Regions from separate parts of the Streptomyces sp. NBC_01198 genome, predicted to be linked through region 2. Evidence: predicted binding sites of a transcription regulator. Region 2 holds the regulator's gene; the other holds the start of a gene.

Region 1 (15,236 bases), 1.1 Mb from region 2:
CGTCCGCCGCCGCGCGCCCCGGCTGGACGAGGCCGACGCCAACAAGCTGGCCGAGGCGCTCGGCGACCTCGCGCTGGCCCTCGACCAGAACGCCGGGGCGCTGAACGACTCGGCCATCCCGGTGGACGACTACATCGAACTCCTGCGGCACGGCGCCGACATCGAGCCGGGCCTCAAGGTCGCCGCCGACTTCCAGATGACGTACTACACCGCCTTCTCGATACTGCTCAACCGGCTCCGCGAGGACAAGCCGGAAGCGGTCGACCTGCTGCGGCTGTGCGTCTTCTTCGCGCCGGGGCCCATCCCGGTGCGGCTGCTGCGGGACCTGCCGATCCGCGAGGTGCCGGAACAGCTCGGCGGCCTGATGGAGGACCCGCTGCTGTGGAACTCGGCGATCAGCAAGCTCGCCCAGTGGTCGGTCATCCAGTCCGACCCGCAGGAGACCACGGCCGGCGAGTCCGTCGACTCGACCGAGGTGGTCCAGATGCACCGGCTGGTCTACCAGGCGGTCCGCGCCGACATGCCCGAGGCCGAGCAGAACGTCTACTCCCGGGTGGTCCGCAAGATCCTGGCCGCCGCCGACCCCGGCCGCCCCAGCGACACCCGGCTGTGGCCGCGCTACGCCGAGATCGTGCCGCACCTGACGTCGTCCGGCGCGCTGGAGAGCACCAACCCGGAGATCCAGGTCATGGTGCTCAACTGCCTGCGCTACCTGTACCTGTCGGGTGAGTACCGCGTCGGGCTGCGGGTCGCCGAGACCGCGGCCGAGTTCTGGCCCCGGCTGCTGGACGCCGGCCACCCGCGGCTGTGGGACCTGATCCACCACCGCGCCAACCTGATGCGCGCCACCGGCGACTACGCGGCCACCGAGGTCCTGGACCGCGCCGCCTACGAGCAGCTGGTCGCCGACCGCGGCGACCGCGACCTGCTGGTCATGCGGGCGGCCGGCAGCCTCGCCGCCGACCTGCGCAACCTCGGCCACTACCAGGAGGCGCTCGACCTGTCCCAGACCGTGCGCGCCGGCTACGCGGAACTGGTCGGCCCGCAGGACTCCCGCACCCTGAGCGCGCAGAACAACGTCGCCATCACCTACCGGCTGCTGGGCCGCTACCAGGACGCGATGCAGCTCGACCAGGACACCATGGAGGCCCGCCGCGAGCTGCTGCACGACCGGCACAACTGGACGCTGTCGTCGGAGAACCACTTCGCCCACGACCTGCGGCTGCTGGGCCGCTACGAGCAGGCCACCTCGGTCCAGGAGCGCAACTGCGAGGTCCACCGGACCGTGCTGGGCGCCGACAACCCGCAGACGCTGCGCGCCGAGCACAACCTCGCCCTGTGCTACCACCGCGGCGGCGACCGCCCGCGGGCGGCGAATCTGCTGGCCAGGCTGCTGGAGCGGTGCGAGCGGGTGCTCGGGGACCTCGACCCGCTGACCGTACGGGTCGCGGTGACCTTCTCCACCTTCGAGCGCCAGCACGGCGATCTCGACCGGGCCCGCGAACTCGGCGAGTTCGTGCTGCGCGAATACCGCGACAAGCTCGGCGAGCACCACCCGTACACCGCCGGTGTGCTCGGCAACCACGGCCTGGTGCTGCGGGCGGCCGGTGAACGCCAGCAGTCGCAGATCGAGATCGAGAGTTCGCTGACCGCCATGACCCGCGCGGTCGGCGAGAACCACCCGTGGACGCTGGGCTGCGCCCTGAACGCCACCGGGGCCCGCAACTTCGCCGGCGACCCGGAGAGCGCCGCGGAGCTGAGCCGCACCACCGCGGAGCGGGCCGCAGGATCGCTCGGCAAGGACCACCCGCTGACCCTGTCCTGCCGGGTCGCGCTGGCCACCGACCTGCGCAACCTCCGCAAGCGCCAGGAGGCCGACAAGATCGAGGAGGAGGCGCTGGCGGCCCTCACCGGCACCCTCGGCCCCCAGCACCCGCACACCGTCGCGGCCCGGTCGAGGACCCGCCCCTACTGGGACTTCGAGCCCTTCACCTCCTGACCGCCGCACACCGCGAAACGGCGGGTGGCCCGTACCGGAGAGGTACGGGCCACCCGCCGTCGGTGCGCGTGCGGGAGCGTCAGGCCGTCAGATCTCGAAGACCTCGTTGATCAGCTCCTCCTGCTGGGCCTGGTGGCGCTTGGCCGACCCGACAGCGGGGGAGGAGGACGACGGGCGGGACACCCGGCGCAGCCGGTCGGCGTTGTCGGGGGCCGCGCCGAGCAGCAGGTCGAGGTGGTCGATCAGGTTCAGGGCGATGAACGGCCAGGCGCCCTGGTTGGCCGGCTCGTCCTGCGCCCAGACGAACTTCTGCGCCTTGGTGTACGGGGCGATGGCCGCCTGGATCTCCACACCGGGCAGCGGGTAGAGCCGCTCGATACGGATGAAGGCCACGTCGTTCGCCCCGCGGCGCTCCCGCTCGGCGACGAGGTCGTAGTAGACCTTGCCGGAGCAGAAGACGACCTTGCGGACCGCGTCGGCCTGCACCGACTCGTCGGCGATGACCGGCTGGAAGCCGCCCGAGGTGAAGTCCTCGGCCTTGGACGCCGCCGCCTTGAGCCGGAGCATCGACTTCGGGGTGAAGACGATCAGCGGCTTGTGGTGCGGGTTGTGGACCTGCCAGCGCAGCAGGTGGAAGTAGTTCGCCGGGGTGGTCGGGACCGCCACCGTCATGTTGTTCTGCGCGCACAGTTGGAGGAAGCGCTCGATGCGGGCCGAGGAGTGGTCCGGGCCCTGGCCCTCGTAGCCGTGCGGCAGCAGCAGCGTGACGCCGGAGGTCTGGCCCCACTTCTGCTCGGCCGAGGAGATGAACTCGTCGACGATGGTGGCGGCGCCGTTGACGAAGTCGCCGAACTGCGCCTCCCACATCACCAGCGCGTCCGGGCGGGCCAGCGAGTAGCCGTACTCGAAGCCCATCGCCGCGTACTCGCTGAGCAGCGAGTCGTAGACGTTGTAGCGGGCCTGGTCCTCCGACAGGTAGAGCAGCGGGGTGTAGTCCTCGCCGGTCTCACGGTCGATGAGTACCGCGTGCCGCTGGCCGAAGGTGCCGCGCCGGGAGTCCTGGCCGGCCAGCCGGACCGGGGTGCCCTCAAGCAGCAGCGAGCCGATGGCCAGCGTCTCGCCCATGCCCCAGTCGATCGTGCCGTCCTCGACCATCGCCGCCCGGCGCTGGAGCTGCGGCAGCAGCCGCGGGTGGACGGTGACGTGCTCGGGGATGTTGACCTGGGAGGCGGCGATCCGCTTGACGACCTCGGAGGAGACCGCGGTCGGCATCGCGACCGGGAACTCCGACTGCGAGCCGGAAGCCTCGTGCTCGACCGGCGCCGCGGTGGCCTCGCGGACCTCGGTGAAGACCTTCTCCAGCTGTCCCTGGTAGTCCTGCAGGGCCTGTTCGGCCTCTTCCAGGGTGATGTCGCCGCGGCCGATCAGCGACTCGGTGTAGAGCTTGCGCACCGAGCGCTTCTTGTCGATCAGGTCGTACATCAGCGGCTGGGTGAAGGCCGGGTTGTCCGACTCGTTGTGCCCGCGGCGGCGGTAGCAGATGAGGTCGATCACGACGTCCTTGTTGAACGCCTGGCGGTACTCGAAGGCCAGCCGGGCCACCCGGACCACGGCCTCCGGGTCGTCGCCGTTCACGTGGAAGATCGGCGCCTCGATCATCCGGGCCACGTCGGTGGCGTACATCGACGAGCGCGCGGACTCCGGGGCGGCGGTGAAGCCGACCTGGTTGTTGATCACCACGTGCACGGTGCCGCCGGTGCGGTAGCCGCGCAGCTGCGACATGTTCAGCGTCTCGGCGACGACGCCCTGGCCGGCGAAGGCCGCGTCGCCGTGCAGGGCGATCGGCAGGACGGTGAAGTCCGTGCCGGCCTTGTTGATGATGTCCTGCTTGGCCCGCGCGATGCCTTCGAGCACCGGGTCGACCGCTTCGAGGTGCGAGGGGTTCGCGGCCAGCGAGACGGTGATCTGCTCGCCGTCCAGGCCGGTGAAGGTGCCCTGCGCACCCAGGTGGTACTTGACGTCGCCGGAGCCGTGCATCGACTTCGGGTCGAGGTTGCCCTCGAACTCGCGGAAGATCTGGGCGTACGACTTGCCGACGATGTTCGCCAGCACGTTGAGCCGGCCGCGGTGGGCCATGCCGATCACGGCCTCGTCGAGCCGGGACTCGGCCGCCGCGTCGATGACCGCGTCCAGCAGCGGGATGACGGACTCGCCGCCCTCCAGCGAGAAGCGCTTCTGGCCGACGTACTTCGTCTGCAGGAAGGTCTCGAAGGCCTCGGCGGCGTTCAGCCTGCGCAGGATGCGCAGCTGCTCCTCGCGCTCGGGCTTGGCGTGCGGGCGCTCGATGCGGTCCTGGATCCACTTGCGCTGCTTGGGGTCCTGGATGTGCATGAACTCCACGCCGACGGTGCGGCAGTACGAGTCGCGCAGCACGCCCAGGATGTCGCGCAGCTTCATCAGCGACTTGCCGGCGAAACCGCCGACCGCGAACTCCCGCTCCAGGTCCCACAGGGTGAGCCCGTGCTCAAGCACGTCCAGGTCGGGGTGCTTGCGCTGGCGGTACTCCAGCGGGTCGGTGTCGGCCATCACGTGGCCGCGCACCCGGTAGGAGTGGATCAGCTCGAAGACCCGCGCGGCCTTGGTGACGTCGTCGTCGTGCGCGGTGTCGATGTCCGTACGCCACCGGACCGGCTCGTACGGGATGCGCAGCGCGGCGAAGATGTCGTCGAAGAAGTCGTTCTCGCCGAGCAGCAGCTGGTTCATGATCCGCAGGAACTCGCCGGAGGCGGCGCCCTGGATCACCCGGTGGTCGTAGGTGCTGGTCAGCGTCATGACCTTGGAGATGCCCAGCTTGTTCAGGGTGTCCTGCGAGGTGCCCTGGAACTCCGCTGGGTAGTCCATCGAGCCGACGCCCAGGATCATGCTCTGGCCGGGCATCAGCCGCGGCACCGAGTGGACGGTGCCCAGGCCGCCGGGGTTGGTCAGCGAGGCCGTGACGCCCTGGAAGTCGTCCATGGTGAGCTTGCCGGACCTGGCCCGCCGGACGATGTCCTCGTAGGCCTGCCAGAACTCGAAGAAGTTCAGCGTCTCGGCCTTCTTGATGGCCGCGACGACCAGCTGGCGGTCGCCGTTGGGCTTGACCAGGTCGATGGCCAGGCCCAGGTTGACGTGGTCGGGCTTGACCAGCGTCGGCTTGCCGTCCTTCACCGCGAAGGAGTGGTTCATCGACGGCATCGCCTTGAGCGCCTGCACCATGGCGTAGCCGATCAGGTGCGTGAAGGAGACCTTGCCGCCGCGGGCGCGCTTGAGGTGGTTGTTGATGACGATGCGGTTGTCGAACAGCAGCTTCACCGGGATGGCGCGCACCGAGGTGGCCGTCGGCAGTTCGAGCGACGCGCTCATGTTCTTGGCCACGGCCGCGGCGGGGCCGCGCAGCGTCACGAACTCGGTCTCGTTCGCGGCGGCCGGTGCGGCGGGAGGCGCCGCCTTCGCGACCGGCGCGGGCGCGACGGGGGCGGCGGGCGCCACCGGGGCCGCAGGGGCGGCGGCGGGCTGCGCGGCGGCGGGTGCGGCCGGCGCGGGGGCCTGCGCGGCGGGGGCCGCGGGCGCCGGGGCGGCGGGGGCCTGCGCCGGGGGCGCGGGAATGGTGGCCGCGGGCGGCGGCACGGGCTGGCCGGAAGTCACCGGTGCGGAGGTCGCGCGTGCCGCGGCACCCGATGCTCCGCCCTGGCCCGCGGGGGCCGCCGTGGCGGCGGAGCCGTCCGGCTTGTAGTCGGCGAAGAAGTCCCACCAGGCTCGGTCTACCGAGTTCGGGTCCTGGAGGTACTGCTGGTAGATCTCATCGACAAGCCACTCGTTCGGGCCGAAACCCGCTGCGGGGCCTTCGCCCTGCGCTTCGTGGTCGGTCGTGACACTGGAGCTATTGGGGGACTGTGGCGACACGGCGGTAACCGCCCTCTTCCGCTTCACAAGATGGTGGACAGCGGAAATACAGGCTACGCCTACCGGAGCCTCCGCCGCAGGCCCGGGGCCCTGTCGTCGCGCAAGTCACACCCGAAGTCTGGTTTCGGGGCAGTTCCTGGCGGGAAATTGGTCCCTCTTGAGGGTTCTCCGGCCGGAAGTCGTCGTACGCGCTGCGTGAACCACGAGCACGCTGCGTCAAGGCGCCGCCGCGACCCCACCCGGGAGGGTGACGTGGATCCGGCAGCCGCGAGGAGATTCGGCCACTTCTATCCGCCCGCCGTGCAGATCCACCGCCCAGCGGGCGATCGCCAGGCCCAGCCCCGTACCGCCGTCGCCGCCCGGGTGCGAGCCGCGGTGGAAGCGCTCGAAGACCCGGACCCGGTCGGCCTCCGGGATGCCCGGCCCCTCGTCGACCACGTCGATCTCCAGGCTGCCCGGCGCCATGCCGCCGCGCGCCCGTACGGTGACCCTGCCGCCGGGCGGGCTGTGCTTGACCGCGTTGTCCACCAGGTTGGCCACCACCTGGTGCAGCCGCTCACCGTCGGCGTACGCCGTCAGTTCCAGGGGCGACACGTCCAGGTGCAGCGGGACGTCGGCCCGCGCCCGGGAGCGCGAACCGGTGCTGCCCATGCCCAGGCTCGCCGTCTTCAGCACCGCCGACAGGTACGGCCACACCTCGAACGGCTTGGCGTCCAGCCGGGTCGCCCCGCTGTCCAGCCGCGACAGGTCGAGCAGCTGGCTGACCAGCTTGCCGAGCCGCTCCGTCTGCTGCAGCGCGACCCGCATCGTCTCCGGATCGGCGGCCGACACCCCGTCCACCACGTTCTCCAGCACCGCGCGCAGCGCCGCGATCGGGGTGCGCAGCTCGTGCGAGACGTTCGCGACCAGCTCCTTGCGGTGCCGGTCGGCGGCGGCCAGGTCGGCGGCCATCCGGTTGAAGGTCTCGGCCAGCTCGCCGACCTCGTCCCTGCGCACCCGGGCCACCCGGCGGCTGTAGTCGCCGCCCGCCATCGCCCGCGCCACCGCCGTCATCTCCCGCAGCGGGGCGGTCAGCCCGTTCGCCACGATCTGGGTGATCAGCAGCGAGGCGATGGCCGAGAAGATGGTGATGACCCGCAGCTCGGTCGCCGAGTGGATCGCCAGGATCACCAGCCCCGTGGTGATCAGCACCGACACCAGCACCAGCGCCTGCAGCGCCGCCTTGATCGACCGGTAGGGATCCCACGGCCGCAGTGCCGCCCACACCCACCGCCACCAGCGTTTCACCGGCGCACACTCCCGCTCACTTCGAGGGCATCTCCAGGGCGTAGCCGACGCCGTGCACGGTACGGATACGGTCCGCGCCGATCTTGCGGCGCAGCGCCTTCACATGGCTGTCCACGGTCCTGGTGCCGGAGGCGTCCGCCCAGTCCCACACCTCGGCCAGCAGCTGCTCGCGCGACAGCACCGCCCTGGGCTGCTGCGCCAGGCACACCAGCAGCTCGAACTCGGTCGGCGTCAGGTGCACGTCGGCGCCGCCCACCCGCACCCGCCGCTGGGTGTGGTCGATCTCCAGGTCGCCGAGGTGGATCGCGGCGCCCCGCGGGCTGTGCGCGGCCGTCGCGGCCCGCTCGACCCTGCGCAGCAGCACATGCACCCGGGCGGCCAGCTCCCGCATCGAGAACGGCTTGGTCATGTAGTCGTCGGCGCCGACACCGAGGCCCACCAGCATGTCGGTCTCGTCGTCCCTGGCGGTCAGCATCAGCACCGGCACCGGCCGGTCGGCCTGCACCCGGCGGCACACCTCAAGGCCGTCGAAGCCGGGCAGCATCACATCGAGGACCAGCAGGTCGGGCGACCAGGAATGGGCGGCCTCCACCGCGGCCGGGCCGTCGCCGGCGGTCCGCACCTGGAAGCCCTCGGCCTGCAGCCGTGCCGCGATGGCCTGCGTTATCGTCTGGTCGTCCTCGACCACCAGCACCCGGCGCTGCGCGCCCGTCGTCTGCGTGCCGTCCAATTCCGCCCCACATTTTCGTCCTGGAATACCCGGCAGCGTACGGGGCGGGTCGCTGCCGTGACCATCACGCCCTACGACGCCCGGTGTGCCAGGTGCACGACATCCGGCACCCCGCGGGTCACCGGGATCTCAAGGGTGTGCACCCGTTCGAACCCCGCGGACCGCAGTGCCCCCTCGAACGCGGCCGACGGCTGAGCCGACCACACTGCGAGGACGCCGCCCGGCGCCAGCCGGTTCCGGCAGGCGCCGAGGCCGCTGGGACTGTAGAGACTGCCGTTGTTCTCGGTGACTGTCCAGTCCGGCCCGTTGTCGATGTCCAGGCACAAGGCGTCGTAGGGCGGGGCCGTCCGCCGCAGGTGGTCGAGGAGGTCGTCCTGCACCACGGTCACCCTCGGGTCGTCCAGGGAGCCCTCGGAGAACTCGGCCAGCGGCCCCTCGCGGTGCCACCCCACGATGGCGGCCTCGCGCTCCACGACATCGATCCGCCCCCACGCCTGCGATGCGGCCCGGGCCAGCGAGAATCCGACCCCGAGGCCGCCGATGAGCACGCTGGGGGCGGGCCTGGCCCCGCCCAGCGCTTGCAGCGCGGCGTCGACCAGCAGCCTTTCCGACCGGCCGTCGGAGGTGTCCATGAGGAAGCAGCCGTTGGCGATGATCTCGTAGCGGCGCCGCCCGCGCCGCCGCAACACGACTTCCCCGCCCACCCCGTCCCGCCGCTCCACCACGACGGGCCCGTCCTCACCCACGACCATCCCCCTACTCTAGGCGCGCCCCCGCGCGAGGAACGGCGCGCTCAGCCGGGACGACGGGAGAGTGGCGGAGCCACCGCAAGTGCCATCCTCGACAAAAAGCCACCGCACTGTTCAGTGGCCAGGTCGCCGCGCCTTGGGGCCGTGTACCGCGAGGTACGTCTCTGCGAGCCAGGGCGTGAGGTCGGTGAGGAGGAGGGCGAGAGCCGAAGGGTCCGCGGTGGGGGTGCGGGCCCAGGCAGCGGCCCGCCGCATCGCCGCACCCCGCGCCGGGTAATAGGTCGCGAAGACCTCGGCCTGGAGGGCAAGGTCACTGGTCCACCCACCCCACCGCGGCATCACCAGCGTGAACCCGGTCCGTACGACCCGCCGGGCGACCCGGCGGCACAGCGCGGAGAGCTCACCCTCGACGGAATCGGAGGCCGCGGCAGAGGAGGAGGCCGCGGCGAACCGCCGTTCCCACTCCGCCAGCGCGAGCGAAACGTCCCCGTTGGTCTCCCGGGCGAGCAGCCCGTCCGGCCGGTACCGGGGCAGCTCGCGGGCCAGATCCGCACCCAGCAGCGGAGTGCACAGGCACGCGACGAAGAATCCCAGGTCGTACCGCTCCAGCTCGCTGAGCAGCGTGTCCACGTCGAAGAGCAGCAGCCCGACCCCGTCGATGACGGCGAAGTCCGCGTCGAGGCCGGCCTCGACACGGTCGGCCGCCGTGCGGTCCGCCGCGGACGGCGGCTCGCGGAGCACGACCACCAGGTCGAGGTCGGACCGCCCGGCGCGAGGCGTACCGCGCGGGATGCTGCCGTAGACGTACGCGCTGTGCAGCCGCCCGCCGGGAAAGGCCGCGCGGATACGGCCCCGCGCCTCGTCCACCAGCCGCGCGTAGGCGGCCGGGACCTTCGACAGCGCGCCCTCGCGGGCGATCGTGCCGTCCGGGGCGAGGCCGGGTCTCACGACGGGGGCGTCCAGACGTACGGCGTCGTCTTCTGTCACGGTCCCGACGTTACGTGCCGGGGCAAGCGGTTTTCCGCCCGCCGGCGGCCCCGCGTGGGGCCCGGCAGCGGCCGCCCGCCGCCCCGTGACACCGCCCGCGCAGCCGATCGCTCAGAGCGAACACCTGCACGGGAACACCAGCGGCCCGTCGTGCATTGAGTGCGGTGTACTCAACTTGCTTGCAGGAGGAGCGATCATGCCGATTGAGTCCATCCCCGCCAACCCGCTGACCTTGCCTGTCCTCCCCCTGGACGGGGAGGTCGTGCTGCCCGGCATGGTCGTGCCGCTCGATCTCACCGACACCGAGGTCCGCGCCGCCGTCGAGGCCGCGCAGGCCGCGCATCCCGCGGGCAGCGCCGGGAAGCCCCGCGTGCTGCTGGTGCCGCGGGTCGACGGCAAATACGCCGCCGTCGGCACCCTGGGCACGGTGGAGCAGGTGGGACGCCTGTCCGACGGCGACCCCGGCGCCGTGATCAAGGGCCGCAGCCGGGTCAGGATCGGCGCGGGCACCACCGGCCCCGGCGCCGCTTTGTGGGTGGAGGGCACCGAGATGGAGGAGCCCGTACCCGCCGAGTCGCCCGGCACGGTGGCCGAGCTGATGAAGGAGTACAAGGCGCTGGCCACCAGCTGGCTGCGCAAGCGTGGCGCCTGGCAGGTCGTGGACCGGGTGCAGCAGATCGACGACGTCGGCCAGCTGGCCGACAACTCCGGTTACAGCCCGTATCTGACCCCCGAGCAGCGCGTCGAGCTGCTGGAGACCGTCGACCCGGTGGCCAGGCTGAAGCTGGCCACCCAGTGGCTGCGCGACCACCTGGCCGAGCAGGACGTCGCCGAGACGATCCGCAAGGACGTCCAGGAGGGCATGGAGAAGCAGCAGCGCGAGTTCCTGCTGCGCCAGCAGCTCGAAGCGGTCCGCAAGGAGCTCGCCGAGCTGAACGGCGACCCCGAGGACGAGGCCGACGACTACCGCACCCGTGTCGAGGCGGCCGAGCTGCCCGAGAAGGTGCGCGAGGCCGCGCTGAAGGAGGTCGAGAAGCTGGAGCGGTCCTCCGACGCCTCACCTGAGGGCAGCTGGATCCGCACCTGGCTCGACACCGTGCTCGAACTGCCGTGGAGCACGACCACCGAGGACACCTACGACGTCGCCGGCGCCCGCGCGGTGCTGGACGCCGACCACGCCGGCCTGGACGACGTCAAGGAGCGCATCACCGAGTATCTGGCGGTGCGCAAGCGCCGGGCCGACCGCGGCCTGGGCGTCGTGGGCGGCCGCCGCGGCGGCGCCGTGCTCGCGCTGGTCGGACCGCCCGGGGTCGGCAAGACCTCGCTGGGCGAGTCGGTGGCGCGGGCGATGGGCCGCAAGTTCGTCCGGGTCGCGCTCGGCGGTGTGCGGGACGAGGCCGAGATCCGCGGCCACCGCAGGACCTACGTGGGCGCGCTGCCCGGCCGGGTCGTGCGGGCCATCAAGGAAGCCGGCTCGATGAACCCGGTGGTGCTGCTCGACGAGATCGACAAGGTCGGCTCGGACTACCGCGGCGACCCGGCCGCGGCCCTGCTCGAAGTCCTGGACCCGGCGCAGAACCACACCTTCCGCGACCACTACCTGGAAGTCGAGCTGGACCTGTCCGACGTGGTCTTCCTGGCCACGGCGAACGTCCTTGAGGCCATCCCCGAGCCGCTGCTCGACCGGATGGAGCTGGTCAGGCTGGACGGCTACACCGAGGACGAGAAGGTCGTCATCGCACGGGACCACCTGCTGCCGCGCCAGCTGGAGCGGGCGGGCCTGAACGCGGACGAGGTCACGCTGGAGGAGGGCGCGCTGCGCCGGCTGGCCGGCGAGTACACCCGGGAGGCCGGGGTGCGGGCGCTGGAGCGCACGGTCGCGCGCATCCTGCGGAAGATCGCCGCCCGGCACGAGCTGGGCGACCAGAAGCTGCCCTTCAGCGTGGGGCCCGACGACCTGCGCAAGCTGGTCGGCCGGCCGCACCACGTTCCGGAGTCCGCGCAGGACCCGGAGGAGCGGCGGACGGCGGTGCCCGGGGTGGCCACCGGGCTGGCGGTCACCGGCGCGGGCGGTGACGTCCTCTACATCGAGGCGTCGCTGGCCGACCCGGAGACCGGCGGGTCCGGGCTGCAGCTCACCGGGCAGCTGGGCGACGTGATGAAGGAGTCGGCGCAGATCGCGCTGTCCTTCCTGCGGTCGCGCGGCGCCGAGCTCGAGCTGCCGGTCGGCGACCTCAAGGAGCGGGGCGTGCACATCCACGTGCCGGCCGGTGCGGTGCCCAAGGACGGGCCGAGCGCCGGTGTCACGATGACCACCGCGCTGGCGTCGCTGCTGTCCGGGCGGCGGGTGCGCACCGATGTGGCGATGACCGGCGAGGTCTCGCTGACCGGCCGGGTGCTGCCGATCGGCGGGGTCAAGCAGAAGCTGCTGGCCGCGCACCGGGCCGGGATCACCACCGTGGTGATCCCCAAGCGGAACGAGCCGGACCTGGACGACGTCCCCGCCGAGATCCTGGACGCGCTCGACGTCCACCCGGTCAGCGACGTCCGCCAGGTGCTGGCACTGGCCCTGGACTCGGCGGAGGCCGACGCCGAGGCCGGGACCGGGCTGGAGGTGACGGTGGCAGCCTGACGGCCGGCACCGCCACGACAGCCGGCGGCCCCTTCCCCCGCGCGGGGGAAGGGGCCGCCGTCGTGCCGCCCGCGGCTGACCGCCGGTCAGCCGTTGGCGTACGCCTTGACCCGGTCGAGGGCGCCGTTGAAGCGGTCCTGGTCACCGGGGAAGGTGCCGGAGTCGGCCCACTGCCAGAACGTCTGGTAACCCCAGCCGGCCGGCAGCGTGCCGACGGCGCTGGCGTAGCGGGCGACCCACAGCCCGTTGTTGGCCGCGAAGGCCCCGCTGTTGCCGGTGCAGGTGCTCCACCAGCTGGTGGAGGTGTAGATCGTCGGGTAGCGGCCGGTCTTGGCGTGGTATTCGTTCGAGAACGACGAGATCCAGCTCACCATCGCGGCGGCGGTCTTGCCGTAACAGGTGGCGCCGTACGGGTTGTACTCCATGTCCAGCGCGCCCGGCAGGGTCTTGCCGTCCTTGGACCAGCCGCCGCCGTGCGCCACGAAGTAGTCGGCCTGCGCGGCGCCGGTCGACACGTCGGGCAGCGCGAAGTGGTAGGAGCCGCGGATCATGCCGACGTCGTAGGAGCCGTTGTACTGCTGGGTGAAGTTCGGGTTGGTGTACGAGGTCCCCTCGGTCGCCTTGACGTAGGCGAACTTCGCGCCGTTCGCCCAGGCGGTGGCCCAGTTCACGTTGCCCTGGTAACTGGAGACGTCCATGCCCGGGGTCTGGGTGACCATCGGGGTGACGACCTTGGAGTCGCCCGGGGTGTCGGCGCCCTCGTGGATCTTGATCTGGGACCCCAGCCAGTCGAGGTCGGGGTGGGTCATATGGCCGGAATTCGCCGCGTGCGCGGTGCCGGGTGCGGCGAGCGCCATCGCGAGCATCGTGACGAGAGAACCGGCCAGGAACGCGAGCCTGGTCCGGACCGAGCCGTTGCCGTGCACGACGGAGATAACTCCGTGGGACATGCGTGCCTCCAGGTGGGGGACTCGGCATGACCTTGGAATGGTCATGACAGTGGGACGGTACGTGGGACGCTACGCGCGTGGAAAGAGGGTCCTGTAACCGCCGTTGGTCTACTCCTGCGAAATACTTGACGTGCTGCGGAAACCACCGTGTGTAAAAACAACTTTCAGGCGTTGAAAGCGGGAATGCAGTGACCGACGCGCGCAATGCGGCAGATGCGACGGGCCCTGACACCTCGGCGGACGCCCTGGAACGGGAGCTGACGGTGCTTTTCCGCCGCGCCCGGGCAGCCTCCGGTGAGCTCGCCCGGGCGGTGCATCCCGACCTCGAACCGGCCGCCTACGGACTCCTGGTCCGGCTCCAGGAGGCGGAGCCGGAACGGGCCACCGACCTCGCGTCCTACTTCGGGGTCGGCAAGGCGACGATGAGCCGTCAACTGCGGGCACTTGAGGCCCTCGGACTTGTCACCCGGGAGCCTGATCCTGCCGACGGGCGGGCCTTCCTGATGCGCCTCACCCCCGGCGGCCGGGACCGCTTCGACCGGGTCCGCCGCGCCCGCCGCGCCGCCTACCTCCGGCAGCTCTCCGGCTGGGACCGCGCGGACCTGGCGGACCTGGCCCGGCTGCTGCACGACCTGAACGAATCGACGGCAGAAGTGCTGTAGGCCGATTCGCCCACCCGGGTCGTCCTTCGCGCCCACCCGGGTGAGCACGCCCTCGCGTCGCCCCCGCCGCGGGCGTCCCGCCCTACAACTCCACCAGAACCGCGGCCGCGTCGTCGAAGGGCTTGCCCCGCGGCACCGCCGCGCCCGACGGGTCGGCGGACTCCAGCGCGCGCACCCGGGAGATCAGCGCCTCAGGGCCCGCCTTGCGCAGCAACGCGAAGGCCGAGGCCCAGTCGTCCGTGCCGAAGACCTCCACCCCGCGCGCGGCCCCGTCGCTGAGCGCGGCGAAACCCCGGACGGAGGCCAGCGGCGCGGACCCGGTGACCGCCTTGCCGGCCACCGCCGGGTCGGCCGCCGCGGTGAAGAAGCCCCCGGGCAGGTTCCGCAGCGGCCCCACCCGCCGGCCGGCGTCCCGGAGCCGGTCGATCCGGTCGTCCAGCACGGCGGTCACCGCGCCGTCCGTGCCCTCCACCAGCAGCACGGAGTCCGAGAGCACCAGGTGCTCCACCTCCTGCGCGCCCCACCGCACCGCGACCACCGTGGCCTGCGGTGTCAGCGGGTGAGAAAGGTCACATGTGTCCCGGTGGGCGTCCGCCGTCCGGGCGATCGCCGCAGAAAGACAGCCGGTCAGCGGCAGGTCCGGCCGCGAAAGGGACAGTTCGAGCAGCGCACCGCCCAGCCGCGCGGTGAACCACGGCACCGAGTGGACGCAGTCCCCGTTGTCCGGCGGCGGGGTGACACCGTCGAGCAGGACCAGCGCCCCGCCGTGGCCGCCGGCCGGCAGCGCCACCGCCGCGAAGTCCTCGTTGGGTGCCCCCGGCACCCCTGGTGCCGTCGATGTCTCGATCCGCATGGCCTCAGTGTGCAGCAGGCCGTGTTCGAACCCGCCGGCCGGCCACCGCGGCTGCGGGCTGGCATCCTGCCAAACCCCGTCCGGCGGCGCCAGTATCCCCACCGGCGTGGCGAACCGGTGTCCGGTCTACTCGGCTTGTCCGGTGTGTCGCCCGTGCGATTCACTCGTTCGAGTGTCCGGAGCGAGGAGGCATGGCTCCCCTCCTGGCAGGGCTGCAAGGGTCGGTGTCAGCCCCTGCATATTCCTGGGGAACCCCCGCCGGCCATACGTGATTGCGAGCCAGAAGTGCGTGAACGACGTCAACCGCGCGAGCGTCGGGTCAAGCAGCGCATGCTCGCGGCCCTGCTGGTGTGCGCGGCCGCGGTGCTGGCCGCCGCCGCCCCCGGCGTCGCCCTGGGCGTCGGTGATCTGACGGCCGCCCAGGACCGCGCCGCCGCCGCCGGCC
Region 2 (15,236 bases):
ACCCCGGGCGGCACGCATCGCGCGTACCGCCCGGGGCTGACGTCATTTGCTCAGGTCGGGACCGGTGGCGGCGCCCACGATCAGGCCGTCGGCCGCGCGGTCCACCCGTACCGTCTGCCCGTCGGCGACCTCGCCGGACAGCAGGGCGCGGGCCAGCGGATCGCCGATGGCGGTCTGCACCAGGCGGCGCAGCGGGCGGGCGCCGTAGGCGGGGTCGTTGCCCTCGTCGGCCAGCCAGTCCAGGGCCCCGTCGGTGATGTCCAGGGTGAGCCTGCGGTCCCGCAGCCGGGCCGCGAGCCGGTCGGTCTGCAGCCGGGCGATCAGGCGCAGCTCGTCCTTGGACAGCGCGGAGAAGACCACGATGTCGTCCAGCCGGTTGAGGAACTCCGGCTTGAAGGACGACCGGACCGTGCTCAGCACGTGCTCGCGCTTCTGCTCGTCGCTCAGCGCCGGGTCGACCAGATACTGGCTGCCCAGATTCGAGGTCAGGATGAGGATGGCGTTGCGGAAGTCGACCGTGCGGCCCTGGCCGTCGGTGAGCCGCCCGTCGTCCAGCACCTGCAGCAGCACGTCGAAGACCTCGGGGTGCGCCTTCTCGACCTCGTCGAGCAGGATCACGCTGTACGGGCGCCGCCGCACCGCCTCGGTGAGCTGGCCGCCCTCCTCGTACCCCACGTAGCCGGGGGGCGCGCCGACCAGCCGGGCGACCGAGTGCTTCTCGCCGTACTCGCTCATGTCGATGCGGACCATGGCCCGCTCGTCGTCGAAGAGGAAGTCCGCCAGCGCCTTGGCCAGCTCGGTCTTGCCGACACCGGTCGGGCCGAGGAAGAGGAAGGAGCCGGTCGGGCGGTCCGGGTCGGCGATGCCGGAGCGGGAGCGGCGTACGGCGTCGGAGACCGCGCGGACCGCCTCGGTCTGCCCGATGAGCCGGCGGCCCAGCTCCTCCTCCATCCGCAGCAGCTTCTGCGTCTCGCCTTCGAGCAGCCGGCCGGCCGGGATGCCGGTCCAGGCGGCGACCACGTCGGCGATGTCGTCCGGGCCGACCTCCTCCTTGACCATGTTCGTCGAGGGACCCTGGGCGGCGGCCTCCTGCTCCTCGCGGGTGGCCTCCTCCAGCTCGGCCTCCAGCTTGGGCTGCTCGGCGTAGAGCAGTTTGGAGGCGGTCTCGAAGTCGCCGTCGCGCTGGGCGCGCTCGATACGGGTGCCGATGTCGTCCAGCCGCTCCTTGAGCTCGCCGACCCGGTTGAGGCCCTGCTTCTCCTTCTCCCAGCGGGCGGTCAGGCCGCGCAGCTCCTCCTCGCGGTCGGCGAGGTCCCTGCGCAGCTTGTCGAGGCGCTGCACGGAGGCGGGGTCGGTCTCGTTCTTGAGCGCCATCTCCTCCATGCGCAGCCGGTCGACCGCACGCTGCAGCTCGTCGATCTCGACCGGCGAGGAGTCGATCTCCATCCGCAGCCGGGAGGCCGACTCGTCGACCAGGTCGATGGCCTTGTCGGGCAGGAAGCGCGAGGTGATGTAGCGGTCGGACAGCGTCGCGGCGGCCACCAGTGCGGAGTCGGCGATCTGGACCTTGTGATGCGCCTCGTAGCGGCCCTTGAGGCCGCGCAGGATCGCCACGGTGTCCTCGACGGTCGGCTCGGCGACCAGCACCTGCTGGAAGCGCCGCTCCAGCGCCGGGTCCTTCTCGATCCGCTCGCGGTACTCGTCCAGCGTGGTCGCTCCGACCATCCGCAGCTCGCCGCGGGCGAGCATCGGCTTGAGCATGTTGCCGGCGTCCATGGCCGAGTCGCCACCGGCGCCCGTGCCGACGACGGTGTGCAGCTCGTCGATGAAGGTGATGACGCGGCCGTCGCTGTCCTTGATCTCGGCGAGCACCGCCTTGAGCCGCTCCTCGAACTCGCCGCGGTATTTCGCGCCGGCGACCATGGCGCCGAGGTCGAGCGAGACCAGCCGCTTGTTGCGCAGCGACTCGGGCACGTCGCCCTTGACGATGCGCTGGGCCAGGCCCTCGACCACCGCGGTCTTGCCGACGCCGGGCTCGCCGATGAGCACCGGGTTGTTCTTGGTGCGGCGGGAGAGCACCTGGACGACCCGGCGGATCTCCTGGTCGCGGCCGATCACCGGGTCGAGCCGGCCCTCGCGGGCGGCGGCGGTGAAGTCGGTGCCGTACTTCTCCAGCGCCTTGTACGTCCCCTCGGGATCCTGGCTGGTCACGCGCTGCCCCCCACGGGCGGTCTCGAAGGCGGTCAGCAGCTGCTTGCCGCCGGCCCCCTGACGGGTGAGCAGGTCGCCGGCCTGGCCGCCCTTGACGGCGATCCCGATCAGCAGGTGCTCGGTGGAAAGGTACGCGTCCCCGAGCTCCTTGGCCCGCTCCGCGGCGTCCGCGATCACCGCGAGCAGGTCGCGGTTGGCCTGCGGCGGTGCCACCGTCGAGCCCTGCACCTTGGGCAGCGCGGCCACCAGCCGCCCGGCCTCGGCCGTGAGTTCGGCCGGGTCGGCGCCGACCGCGCCGAGCAGGTCGAGCACGTTCTCGTTGTCCGCGCCGCTGAGCAGTGCGAGCAGCAGGTGCGCGGGCGTCAGGTCGGGGTTGCCCTCGGAGACCGCGCGCGTGTTGGCGGCGTTGAGCGCTTCCCGGCTCTTGTTGGTCAGCTCGGCGTCCACGGGGCCTGATCCTCCTCAAGGTGCTGTGTTCCGTCCATTGTGCTGGCCGTACCGGACGTTGCGCAGCACATTGCATGACTTGTTGCGTAAAGGAACATGAACGATGTTGAGTCTACTCCGCTCAACTTCGTTCCGACAGTGCGACACGGGTCGTCACCCGCACGGGGTGCGGGGGCCGTTGGGCGGTGCCGCCGGGGCTAACGTCGGGACATGGCACGACGTGACCCCCGCGCCCCCGAGGCCGGCTACCTCGACTTCTGGCGCGAATACCATCTGTGCACCCTGACCACGCCGCGCCCCGACGGTTCGCCGCACGTCGTACCGGTGGGCGTCACGTACGACCCGGAGGGCGGGCTCGCGCGGGTGATCACCAACACCGCGAGCGCCAAGGCCGCGCACGTACGGGCGGCGGGGCCGGGCGGCGCGCGGGTCGCGGTCTGCCAGGTCGAACGCGGCCGCTGGGCCACGCTCGAAGGCCTGGCCACCGTCTCGGAGGACCCGGGGCGCGTCGCCGACGCCGTCGCCCGTTACGCAGACCGCTACGGGCGCACCCCGGCGCCCAACCCGCAGCGGGTGGTGATCGAGATCGCCCTGACCCGGGCCATGGGCAACGCCTGACGCGGCCGGCGCGCCGGGCGCGCCCGGCTGTACCCGTACAGCCGGGCGCGCCCGGCTGTACGGGTCCGGGCGCGGCCCGCCGCCCGGAGGGGCGGGCCGCGCCCGGTCAGGCCTTGGGCCTGGTCAGGCCTTGGACCCGGTCAGGCCCTGGACCCGGTCAGGCCTTGGGCCGCCAGACCACCAGCGCGCTGGTGTGCTGCACGTCCTGATACGGCACCAGGTCGCGGCGGTAGGAGGCGTGCACCGCCGCCTCCCGCTGCTGGATGACGGCGGCCGCGCCCTCGACCGCCGCGCTGAGCTCGGCCACCCTCGCCTGGAGCGCGGCGACCTGGTTCTCCAGCTCGATGATCCGCTTGATGCCGGCCAGGTTGATGCCGTCGTCCTGGGAGAGCCGCTGCACCTCGCGCAGCTGCTCGATGTCGCGGGCCGAATAGCGGCGGCCCCGCCCGGCCGTGCGGTCGGGCGAGACCAGGCCCAGGCGGTCGTACTGCCGCAGGGTCTGCGGGTGCAGGCCCGACAGCTCGGCGGCCACCGAGATGACGTAGACCGGTGACTCCTCGGTCAGCTGGTACGGGTTGCGGCCGCGCGGGCCACCGGGGCCGCGCGGCCCCGGCCCGGGCGTCATACCGTCCATCCGGCCGTCGATGCTCATCCGTTCACGCTCCCTTTGCCGCCTTGAACAGCTCGGCCCGCGGGTCGGCGTCCCCGACCGCCTCCCTGTAGGCCTCCAGCGCGTCCAGCGCCTTGCCCTCGGTCTTCTCCGGCACCGCCACCTCGACGGTGACGAGCAGGTCGCCGCGCGAACCGTCCTTGCGCACCGCGCCCTTGCCACGGGCCCGCAACGTACGCCCGTTCGGGGTGCCGGGCGGGAGTTTGAGGGTGACCGGGGGGCCGCCCAGTGTCGGCACCTTGACCTCGCCGCCCAGCGCCGCCTCCACGAAGCTGACCGGCACGGTCACCGTGAGGTTGGCATCCTTGCGGCCGAAGACCGGGTGCCGCCCGACGTGCACGACCACGTACAGGTCGCCCGCGGGACCGCCGCGCTCGCCCGGGGCGCCCTTGGCGCGCAGCCTGATCCGCTGCCCGTCGGTGACCCCGGCGGGGATGCGGACCTGCATGGTGCGCGAGCTCTTCGCCCGCCCGCTGCCGTGGCAGACCTCGCAGGGCGTCTCCGCGATCAGGCCGCGGCCCTTGCAGTCCACGCACGGGTCGGTGAGCGAGAAGCCGCCACCGCCGCCGCGCGAGACCTGCCCGGTGCCGACACAGGTCGGGCACACCCGCGGGGTGCCGTTCTTGTCGCCGGTGCCTGAGCACGCCTTGCAGGGCGCCTGCGAGGACATCCGCAGCGGGACGGTGGCCCCGTCCACGGCCTCGGTGAAGCTCAGCGTGACCTCGGACTCGATGTCCTGGCCGCGCCTGGGCTGCACCCGGGTGCCGCCGCCGCGGTTGAACAGCCCGCCGAAGACGTCGCCCAGACCGCCGCCGAAGCCGCCGCCCTGGCCGCCGGTGGCGGTGCCGCCGCCGGGGCCGCCCTGGCCGCCGCCGAAGAGGTCGCCCAGGTCGAAGTTGAAGCCGCCGGTGCCGCCCGCGCCCGGACCCGGGCGGAAACCGCCGTTGCCGAACAGCGCGCGGCCCTCGTCGTACTCCTTGCGCCGCTTGACGTCGGAGAGCACGTCATTGGCCTCGGAGATCTCCTTGAAACGCTCCTCGGCCTTGGCGTCGCCCTTGTTGGCATCCGGGTGGAATTCCCGGGCGAGCTTCCGATACGCCTTCTTGATCTCGGCGTCGGTGGCGTCCTTGGGGACGCCGAGGACCTTGTACAGGTCCTTTTCCAGCAGGTCCCTACTGATGCTCATCCTCGGCGTCCCTCCTTTCCCCCACGTGTCCTCCGTCAGCCCTGGTCCGGGCCACCGGTCTCCTCGTCGTCCGGCGCGTCCACTGCCACGTCCTGATCCTCCGCCGCCTCGTCGCCCTTGCCGGCGCCCGGCTGCGGCTCCGCGACCGCGACCCTGGCGGGCCGCAGATTGCGCTCACCCAGGCGGTACCCGGGCTGAAGGATCTGCACGCATGTGGTCTGCGTGACATCCGGCGAATAACTGTGCATCAGGGCCTCGTGCACCAGCGGGTCGAAGGCCTCGCCCTCCTTGCCGAACTGCTGCAGCCCCAGCTTCGCCGCGACCGTCTCCAGCGACTCGGCGACCGACTTGAAGCCGCCGACCAGCTCGCCGTGCTCGCGCGCCCGGCCGATGTCGTCGAGCACCGGGAGCAGTTCGGTGAGCAGGTTGGCGACCGCGATCTCCTTGACGGCGGTCCGGTCCCGCTCCACCCGTCGGCGGTAGTTCTGATACTCGGCCTGCAGCCGCTGGAGGTCCGCGGTGCGCTCGTTGAGCGCGGTACGCACCTGGTCCAGCTGGGCCCGCAGGGCCGTCAGCTCCTTGGCGTCCCCACCGCCCGCCCCCGGGGCCGCCTCGTCGGCTGCCCCGGCGTCCTTGGCGGCGTCCGGCTGCTTGTCGCTGGGCTCGGAAGGGACGTCGGGCTCCGGCTCGAAGCCCTTCGGCTCCTCCGTCACGCGGCACCATCCCTCTTGTTGGCGTTCTCGTCGTCGACGATCTCGGCGTCCACCACGTCGTCGTCAGCCGGACCCGCCTGGTCGGCACCGGGCTCGCCCGGGCCCGCCTGGGCGCCGGCGGCACCGTCGGGCTGCGCGTTGGCGTACAGCGCCTGGCCGAGCTTCTGGCTGGTGGCCGCGACCTTCTCGGTGGCCTCGCGGATCGCGGCGGTGTTCTCACCGTCGGTGGACTCGTTCTTGAGCTTCTCCTTGAGGTCCGCGATGGCGGCCTCGACCTCGGACTTCACGTCCTCGGGGAGCTTGTCCTTGTTGTCCGCGATGAACTTCTCGGTCTGGTAGGCCAGCTGCTCGCCCTGGTTGCGGGTCTCGGCGGCCTCGCGGCGCTTGTGGTCCTCGTCCGCGTACTGCTCGGCCTCCTGGCGCATCCGGTCGACCTCGTCCTTGGGCAGCGAGGAGCCGCCGGTGACGGTCATCCGCTGCTCCTTGCCGGTGCCGAGGTCCTTCGCGCCGACGTGCATGATGCCGTTCGCGTCGATGTCGAAGGTGACCTCGATCTGCGGCATCCCGCGCGGGGCCGGCGGCAGACCGGTCAGCTCGAACATCCCGAGCTTCTTGTTGTACGCGGCGATCTCGCGCTCGCCCTGGTAGACCTGGATCTGCACCGACGGCTGGTTGTCCTCCGCGGTGGTGAAGATCTCCGAGCGCTTGGTCGGGATGGTCGTGTTGCGCTCGATCAGCTTGGTCATGATGCCGCCCTTGGTCTCGATACCGAGGGACAGCGGGGTGACGTCGAGCAGCAGGACGTCCTTGACCTCGCCCTTGAGCACACCGGCCTGCAGGGACGCGCCGATGGCGACGACCTCGTCGGGGTTGACGCCCTTGTTGGCGTCCTTGCCGCCGGTCAGCTCGCGCACCAGCTCGGCCACGGCCGGCATACGGGTGGAGCCGCCGACCAGCACCACGTGGTCGATCTCGGACAGCTGGATGCCGGCGTCCTTGATGACGTTGTGGAACGGGGTCTTGCAGCGCTCCAGCAGGTCGCTGGTCAGCTGCTGGAACTGCGCCCGGGTGAGCTTCTCGTCCAGGTGCAGCGGGCCCTCGGCGGACGCGGTGATGTACGGCAGGTTGATCGAGGTCTCGGTGGACGAGGACAGCTCGATCTTGGCCTTCTCCGCCGCCTCACGCAGGCGCTGGAGGGCCATCTTGTCGCGGCCGAGGTCCACGCCGTGGCCGGACTGGAACTGCTTGACCAGGTAGTCCACCACGCGCTGGTCCCAGTCGTCACCACCGAGGTGGTTGTCGCCGTTGGTGGCCTTGACCTCGACCACGCCGTCGCCGATCTCCAGCAGCGACACGTCGAAGGTGCCGCCGCCGAGGTCGAAGACCAGGATCGTCTGGTCGTCCTTGTCCAGGCCGTACGCCAGCGCCGCCGCGGTCGGCTCGTTCACGATCCGCAGCACGTTCAGACCGGCGATCTCGCCGGCCTCCTTGGTCGCCTGGCGCTCGGAGTCGTTGAAGTACGCGGGGACGGTGATCACCGCGTCGGTGACCTTCTCGCCCAGGTACGACTCCGCGTCCCGCTTGAGCTTCTGCAGGATGAAGGCGCTCATCTGCTGCGGGTTGAAGTCCTTGCCGTCCAGGTTGATCTTCCAGTCGGTGCCCATGTGGCGCTTGACCGACCGGACGGTCCTGTCGACGTTGGTGACAGCCTGGCGCTTGGCCACCTCGCCGACGAGCACCTCGCCGTTCTTGGCGAAGGCGACGACGGACGGCGTGGTCCTGGCGCCCTCTGCGTTGGTGATGACGGTGGGCTCGCCGCCTTCGAGAACGCTGACGACGGAATTAGTCGTGCCCAGGTCGATGCCGACCGCACGTGCCATGGTGAAATCCTCCTGCTGACTTGAGTGGAACTCGCTCAAGGGTGCCTGAGTGATTTTCTCCTGTCAACAGACGTGAGCCGAGGCGACTCAACTTAGCGGCGCGCGTCCCGCGCATCCGAGGCCGGGCGCCGGCCCCCGGCACCGGCGGTCGGTCCGCCCGCAGCGCCGCGAACAGGCGGCCGGCGGCCGGACGGCGCGGGACATCGCAGCGATCCGGCGCCGGCGGGCCGCGTGACCAGCGTCACCCTCCTGGCGGACTGGCGACCGCACCCGGTCCGTGATCGCGTACTTCCTGCATATGTGTCACGGTCGCCCGGGTTTCCATCGGAACGGCGTGGCATACGTGACGCGTGTGCGGCGCGCGACACAGATCACCAGCGGTGCGGCTTTATGGCCTCCCCGATCCCGGGTAATCTCAGCCAGGACCGCATTAAGTTACCGCTTAGTAGTCCGGTACCCGTTCACCGTGCGCAGGCCCGAGGAGCCCCCATGCAACTCGCCGCGATCATCGTGTCGCTGGTCCTCACCGCGGTCGGCGTCGCGCTCTTCGGCCTCGCCATCGCGCAGATCCACCGGTTCATCCGGCTCGGCAGGCCGGTGCCCGCCGGCAGCCGCACGAACGACCCGCAGGCGCGTACGGCGACCATGCTGCGGGAATTCGTCGGCCACACCCGGATGAACAAGTGGGGCGTCGTCGGCGTCGCCCACTGGTTCGTCGCGGTCGGCTTCCTGACCCTGGCCCTGACGATCGTCAACGCCTACGGCCAGCTCTTCAAGGCCGACTGGCTCCTGCCGTGGATCGGGAACTGGCTGCCGTACGAGGTCTACACCGAGTTCATCGCGACCCTCACCACGCTGGGCATCATCACGCTGATCGTGATCCGGCTGCTGAACCTCCCCTCCCGGGCGGGCCGCAAGTCGCGCTTCGCCGGCTCGACGGCCTGGCAGGCGTACTTCGTGGAGTACGTCGTCCTGGTCATCGGCCTGGCGATCATGACGCTGCGCGGCCTGGAGGGCGCCCTGCACGGCGTCGACCACTACGAGGCCGCGTACTTCGCCTCGTATCCGCTGGTGGCCGGCTTCCGCGGCCTGAGCACCGGGACGCTGCAGAACGTCGTCTACGCCACCGCCATGGTCAAGCTGAGCGTCACCATGATCTGGGCCATCGTGCTGGGCCTGAACACCGGCATGGGCGTCGCCTGGCACCGCTTCCTGGCCTTCTTCAACATCTGGTTCAAGCGCGAGGCCCACGGCCCGGTCGCCCTCGGCCCGCTCCAGCCGATGACCAGCAACGGGGTGCCGATCGACTTCGAGGACCCCGGCGAGGACGACGTCTTCGGCGTCTCCCAGGTCGAGCAGTTCTCCTGGAAGGGCATCCTCGACTTCTCCACCTGCACCGAGTGCGGCCGCTGCCAGTCGCAGTGCCCTGCCTGGAACACCGGCAAGCCGCTGTCGCCCAAGTTGCTCATCATGTCGCTGCGCGACCACGCCCACGCCAAGGCGCCCTACCTGCTGGCCGGCGGGGGCAAGAACGCCGAGGGCGAGGAGCAGGCGACGCCCGAGCAGCTGGCCGGCGTCCCGGCCGCGGCCCTGGCCGAGGCCGAGCGCCCGCTGATCGGCACCGCCGAGGAGAACGGCGTCATCGACCCGGACGTCCTGTGGTCCTGCACCACCTGCGGCGCCTGCGTCGAGCAGTGCCCGGTCGACATCGAGCACATCGACCACATCATCGACATGCGCCGCTACCAGGTGATGATCGAGTCGTCCTTCCCCTCGGAGGCCGGCACGATGCTCAAGAACCTGGAGAAGAAGGGCAACCCCTGGGGCCTGCCCAAGAAGCAGCGCCTGGCGTGGGTCAAGGAGGTCGACTTCGAGGTCCCGGTCGTCGGCGAGGACGTCGAGGACCTCACCGAGGTGGAGTACCTGTACTGGGTGGGCTGCGCGGGCTCGCTGGAGGACCGGGCGAAGAAGACCACCAAGGCCTTCGCGGAACTGCTGCACATGGCCGGCGTCAACTTCGCCATCATGGGCGGCGAGGAGAACTGCACCGGGGATTCACCCCGACGCCTGGGCAACGAATTCCTCTTCCAGCAGCTGGGCATGGAGAACGTCGCCATGCTCAACATGGCCTTCGGCGAGGACGAGGACGACCCCGCCACCCGCAAGCCGCGCTCCGCGAAGAAGATCGTCGCGACCTGCCCGCACTGCTTCAACACCATCGCCAACGAATACCCGCAGCTCGGCGGCGAGTACGAGGTCATCCACCACACCCAGCTGCTGCAGACCCTGGTGGACGAGGGCCGGCTGGTCCCCGTCACCCCGGTCGAGGGCCTGATCACCTACCACGACCCCTGCTACCTGGGCCGGCACAACAAGGTCTACACACCGCCGCGCGAGATCATCGCCAGCGTGCCGGGCCTGCGCAGCGAGGAGATGCACCGACACAAGGACCGCGGCTTCTGCTGCGGCGCCGGCGGCGCCCGGATGTGGATGGAGGAGCGGATCGGCAAGCGCATCAACAACGAGCGGGTCGACGAGGCCCTGTCCCTCGACCCGGACATCATCTCCACCGCCTGCCCGTTCTGCCTGGTGATGCTCACCGACTCGGTCAACGGCAAGAAGAACGACGGCACGGCGAAGGAGTCGGTGCAGGTCGTCGACGTGGCCCAGCTGCTGCTCGACTCGGTACGCACCCCGGCCGCGGCGGTCACCGCCGACGCGACGGCGGGTGCGGCGGGAGCGGCGGGAGCGGCGGCCGGGGACACCTCCGCGGGCTGACGGCTCCCCGTCCACCGGGCGCCGCCGGACGTGTCACAGGTTGGCAGCAAAGCGGCGCCCCGGGCGGACCGCCCGGGCCTGGGGCGCCGGGGAGCGGGTACGTTCGAAGGCGTGGCTGGATTCGAGAACCGACGAGGACAGGACCCGAACGCACCGGGCGGCTACCCCCCTCCCGCCGGGCCCGGGCCGTACGCATCCCCCGGCGACCCCGGGCACTACGGTCACGGCGGCCCGCCGCCGTACGACTCCCGGCAGCCGCAGTACGGCCAGCCGCCCGCGTACGACGACGCCCCCGGCAACACCCGGGCCTTCACGCTGGGCGAGCCGGCCCCGCTGGCCGACCCGTACGGCCACGACGGCGACAACGTGGCGACGTATCGCGCCGGCCAGACCACCGCCCCGCCGGCCGGCCCGCGGCTGCACTGGAAGCAGCTGCTCAGCGGCATCCTGCTGCGCCCCGGCCGCACCTTCTGGCAGATGCGCGACCACCGCATGTGGGGCCCCGCGCTCACCGTGACCTTCGTCTACGGCCTGCTCGCCGTCTTCGGCTTCGACGCCGCCCGCAAGGACATCCTCGACGCCACCCTGACCGCCAGCGTCCCCTGGGTCATCACCACCGCCATCGCCGTCACCCTGTGCGGCCTGACGCTGGGCGCGGTCACCAACACGCTGGCCCGCCAGCTCGGCGGCGACGGTTCCTGGGCGCCGACCATCGGCCTGGCGATGCTCATCACCACCCTCACCGACGCCCCCCGGCTGCTCTTCGCCCTCTTCCTGGGCGGCGCCAACGACTTCGTCCAACTGGTGGGCTGGGTCACCTGGCTGGGCTGCGCGGCCCTGATGACGTCGATGGTCGGCAAGTCCCACGACCTGCCGTGGCACAAGGCGTTGGGGGCCTCGTCGCTCCAACTGGTGGCACTGCTGATGCTGTTCAAGCTGCCGCTGATCTGACCCGGGCGGGACGCTCGGGGCGGCGCCGCGGCCGGCCGATCACGCGCCGATCACGCAAGGAACGTACAAGACCCCGGCCCCCGGGTCCCGCAGGGTGGGGGGCATGACCACAGCTTTCGATACGAAGATCGCCGTGCTGCTGCGGGAGGACCTGGAGCCGTGGCAGCGGCTGAACGTGACGGCGTTCCTGGTGAGCGGCCTCGGCACGCACCTGCCCGAACTCATCGGCGAGCCCTACGAGGACGCCGACGGCACCCCGTACCTGCCGATGTTCCGCCAGCCGGTGCTGGTCTTCGAGGGCAGCAAGGACGTACTGACCGCCGCCCACACGCGAGCGCTCTCCCGCATGCTGCCCAGCGCGGTCTTCACCGCCGACCTCTTCGCCACCGGCAACGACACCGACAACCGCGCCGCCGTCCGCGCCGTCCCGACCGCCGGCCTGGACCTGGTGGGCCTTGCCGTCCACGGTCCGCGCAACGCCGTGGACAAGACCCTCAAGGGTGCGCGCATGCACCCGTGAGCGCCCTTGCCCCCGGTCTCACACCTTGGTGCGGTGGAAGTTCATGAACGACCTGGAGGCGGTCGGCCCGCGCTGCCCCTGGTAGCGCGAGCCGTACTGCTGCGAGCCGTACGGGAATTCGGCCGGCGACGTCAGCCGGAACAGGCACAACTGCCCGATCTTCATCCCCGGCCAGAGCTTGATGGGCAGCGTCGCCACATTCGACAGCTCCAGCGTCACATGCCCGGAGAACCCGGGATCGATGAAGCCCGCCGTCGAATGCGTGAGCAACCCGAGCCGCCCCAGGCTGGACTTCCCCTCCAGCCGCGAGGCGACGTCGTCCGGCAGCGAGATGACCTCATAGGTCGAGGCCAGCACGAACTCCCCCGGATGCAGGATGAAGCAGTCGTCCCCTTCCGGCTCCACCAGCCGCGTCAGATCCGGCTGCTCCACCGCCGGATCGATATGCGGATACCGGTGGTTCTCGAACACCCGGAAGAACCGGTCCAGGCGCACGTCGATGCTCGACGGCTGCACCATCGACGGCTCGAACGGATCCACGCGTACGCGGCCGTTGTCGATTTCGGTCCGGATGTCCTTGTCTGAGAGCAGCACGGGACGACCCTACCCCCGCTACTTCTCCCCGCCGCTCCCGTCCCCGACCGGCACGGCATGCCGCAGCCGCGCACACCTGGGACACCTCACCAGCCGAGCGGGCCCCAACCGCTGCACCCCCAACTGCTGCAACGGAAACGACCCGGTACTGAAGACATGCCCCTCCGCACAACGAACGACAGTGCGCTCCATGAAGCCCCTTCCCCAACTCCGCGTGGCCGACAAACCCACACATTAGGGGATCCCCCGCCCCACCCCCACGCAGCCACACCGCCCCCGAACCTACCCTCCCCCACCCCACCCGGAGGTAGGGTAGAGTATCCCCGAAGCACCCCTCGGGGACTTTTCTGCGGATGTAGTTTAATGGTAGAACATGAGCTTCCCAAGCTCAGAGCGCGGGTTCGATTCCCGTCATCCGCTCCACAAGAAAGCCCCAGGTCATCGACTTGGGGCTTTGTTGTTGTCCAGACCAATTCGAGGGCCGCGTGCCATATCCGTGCCATTGGACGGCGAATTGCGGGGCGCGAATGCACCCGGTGACCGCGGTTGACCGCTGGACGCCGAGGCTCTCTCGAATAGCGAGATGCATTTCCAGTGAGCCGCGTCACAAAAGGTCCCGGAAAAGATCCCCTTTCGCCCCCCTATGTCACCCCATGGTGAAGCCGGAGTCCCGGCAATCACCGGCCTGACCACGCGCCCGCCCGAAGCCAGACGGGCCGTGCCACTGCCGTGCCATAAGCGGACCCGCGCCATCGTCCATTCCGTCCGCGACTATTCGCGGAGGACCTCGCCCGGCAGACTGCACGCTGAACCGCGACGACCCGGAATCCGCGCTCGCCCACAATGACAGCGCCTCAGCACGTGGCGCACGGCCGGAGTTCGGCTTCAGTGTGTCGCGGTCGAAGCCAGTCCCTCCCCGCGGCGCGGGGAGCAGGTCGGGAACATACCCTGCATCTCCGTCGTCCCGGGTCCATCCCCGTGGGCGCGGGGAGCAGCACCACACCATGTGACCAAAGGGCCGGTGGGTGGGAAGGTCCATCCCCACGGGCGCGGGGAGCAGTCTCGTCCACCTGCGGGTTCACTCGAAAGCCAACTCGGTTCTGACGAACTGCAGCAAGCGGCGAAGCCCCGTTTCCCACAGGTGCCCACGTGCTGCGGACACGCCTCTCACAGAATCCCCTCCCACTTCCAGGGCCGAGGACCGCAACGTCCTCGCAGACAGTCCACACGGTGTTGAGCCTGATCGCTCCATCGGGGACGTGTAGCCGCGTGCTGGGCAGCGTAAGTGACCAGGCGGAGTTCGCGGGTGCGGGCGAGCATGTCGTAGCCCTGCCACTCCGTGACATCGCGTCCGTACAGCGCGCAGAAGCGGGCGTAGTCGTGTTCGGTGACGGCCCCAGTCGTCCTGGTGCGCACCGCGGTTGAAGTGAGGTCCCACTCTGGTGGTCCGACGGAGAACCGTTCCAAGTCCATCAGGAGGCGTTCACCGTTGACGCGCACGATATTGCCGGGCCACGCGTCGCCGTGGATGGCGCATTCGGGCAGTCCTGGCGGAAGGCCGGCGTCCCAGCGCTGGGCGAGGTCGTCGTGCAGGCCGAGGAGCCAGCGGCGGTCGTTGTCGGGAAGCGTATTGGCGGCCATAAGACGTTCCCGTACGCGCACGAAAGGGTCCAGGCGGCCAATCGCGAAGTCGGGCGGTGGCAGGTCGTGGAGGTCCCGCAAGGCCAGGGCGACATCGTCGATCGTGCCGTGGGTGTGGGACGGGACCTCCTCCCAGAAGGTGATGACGTGTCCGGCTCGCTCAAGGGGCTGCTCGACATCGAGGGGCGCGACCGTACGGACGCCGTTGTCGGCAAGCCAGCGGGCAACGCGTATTTCTCTCAAGGCCGTGGCCAGCCGGTCCGGCGGTGCGATCCGTACGACCACTCCTGAGACACGCCATATCTGGTTCTCAGCGACCCGTACGGGCTCGGCGCCCCGCGAATCAATGCCGACCGCAGCGCACGCTTCGTCGAGGGCCGCGCGGCCGCGTTCCGACGTGCTCGTCATGCATGCAAGCTAGCGCCGATCCTCCCGCGCAGGGCAAGCGCCTCCGGCACCTTCGGATGCCGGGCGGCGAAGCGGCCCAGCTCACGGAGGTCTTCCGAGGCCCGGCGCGAGGTCAGCCCGCCGCTGAAGTCCAAGGCGCGGTGGCCGATCGACGCGGCCTCGCGCGGGTCGCCCTTGAGCATGACCAGCGCGGCGAGCTTGGTGCACGAGATCGCCTTGGACCGGACGAATGCCGGCGCGTGCCCCCGTACAGCACTTTGGAATCGCTCCGCGGCCGGCGTCGGATCGTGACCGTCCACTCCCACCGCGAGGTCCCAAAGGGCGTGCGCGGTATCTCCGTTGTGCTGGGCCTCGTCGTAGTAGGCCATCCATGGTGGTTCTTCGGCGGGACGGCGCTCGGCGAAAGCGTCGTCGGCAGCGCCCACTGCGGCCAGCGTCTCCTGGACGTTGCGCAGCTTCGCGAAAGCCCGTGCGCGGGCGGTGTGCAGCATCGCCCGCTCCGACGCGGTGAGCCTGTCGGATCGGACCAGCCCCTTCTCCGCGTTCGTCAACCCGTCGTCACCGTCGCCGATCCAGATCGCCTGCCGCGCCAGGAAGGAGTACCCCTTGGCACGGAGGT

The links. The regulator HspR, encoded in region 2, represses chaperone genes until heat shock. The targets are predictions, from matches to a motif close to TTGAGNNNNNNNNNCTCAA.
Region 1: a site for HspR is predicted at 9,850-9,868, ahead of lon (endopeptidase La). Genes of this name have one in related genera too.

The regions. Positions count from the first base shown of each region.
Region 1 covers NZ_CP108568.1:2,616,671-2,631,906, reverse strand. Annotated here, with positions in the region: gene fxsT (FxSxx-COOH system tetratricopeptide repeat protein) at 1-1,999, shown strand, start outside; gene OG702_RS11635 (multifunctional oxoglutarate decarboxylase/oxoglutarate dehydrogenase thiamine pyrophosphate-binding subunit/dihydrolipoyllysine-residue succinyltransferase subunit) at 2,087-5,941, opposite strand; gene OG702_RS11630 (HAMP domain-containing sensor histidine kinase) at 6,158-7,228, opposite strand; gene OG702_RS11625 (response regulator transcription factor) at 7,245-7,958, opposite strand; gene OG702_RS11620 (spermidine synthase) at 8,030-8,710, opposite strand; gene OG702_RS11615 (nucleotidyltransferase domain-containing protein) at 8,822-9,694, opposite strand; gene lon (endopeptidase La) at 9,891-12,326, shown strand; gene OG702_RS11605 (lysozyme) at 12,413-13,276, opposite strand; gene OG702_RS11600 (MarR family winged helix-turn-helix transcriptional regulator) at 13,465-13,938, shown strand; gene OG702_RS11595 (hypothetical protein) at 14,021-14,791, opposite strand; gene OG702_RS11590 (sensor histidine kinase) at 15,122-15,236, shown strand, end outside.
Region 2 covers NZ_CP108568.1:3,678,711-3,693,946, forward strand. Annotated here, with positions in the region: gene clpB (ATP-dependent chaperone ClpB) at 43-2,658, opposite strand; gene OG702_RS16545 (pyridoxamine 5'-phosphate oxidase family protein) at 2,869-3,276, shown strand; gene OG702_RS16550 (heat shock protein transcriptional repressor HspR) at 3,434-3,901, opposite strand; gene dnaJ (molecular chaperone DnaJ) at 3,933-5,132, opposite strand; gene grpE (nucleotide exchange factor GrpE) at 5,168-5,845, opposite strand; gene dnaK (molecular chaperone DnaK) at 5,842-7,725, opposite strand; gene OG702_RS16570 ((Fe-S)-binding protein) at 8,215-10,503, shown strand; gene OG702_RS16575 (Yip1 family protein) at 10,615-11,454, shown strand; gene OG702_RS16580 (DUF2000 domain-containing protein) at 11,558-11,974, shown strand; gene dcd (dCTP deaminase) at 11,993-12,568, opposite strand; tRNA gene OG702_RS16590 (tRNA-Gly) at 12,918-12,991, shown strand; gene OG702_RS16595 (aminoglycoside phosphotransferase family protein) at 13,736-14,617, opposite strand; gene OG702_RS16600 (helix-turn-helix domain-containing protein) at 14,614-15,236, opposite strand, start outside.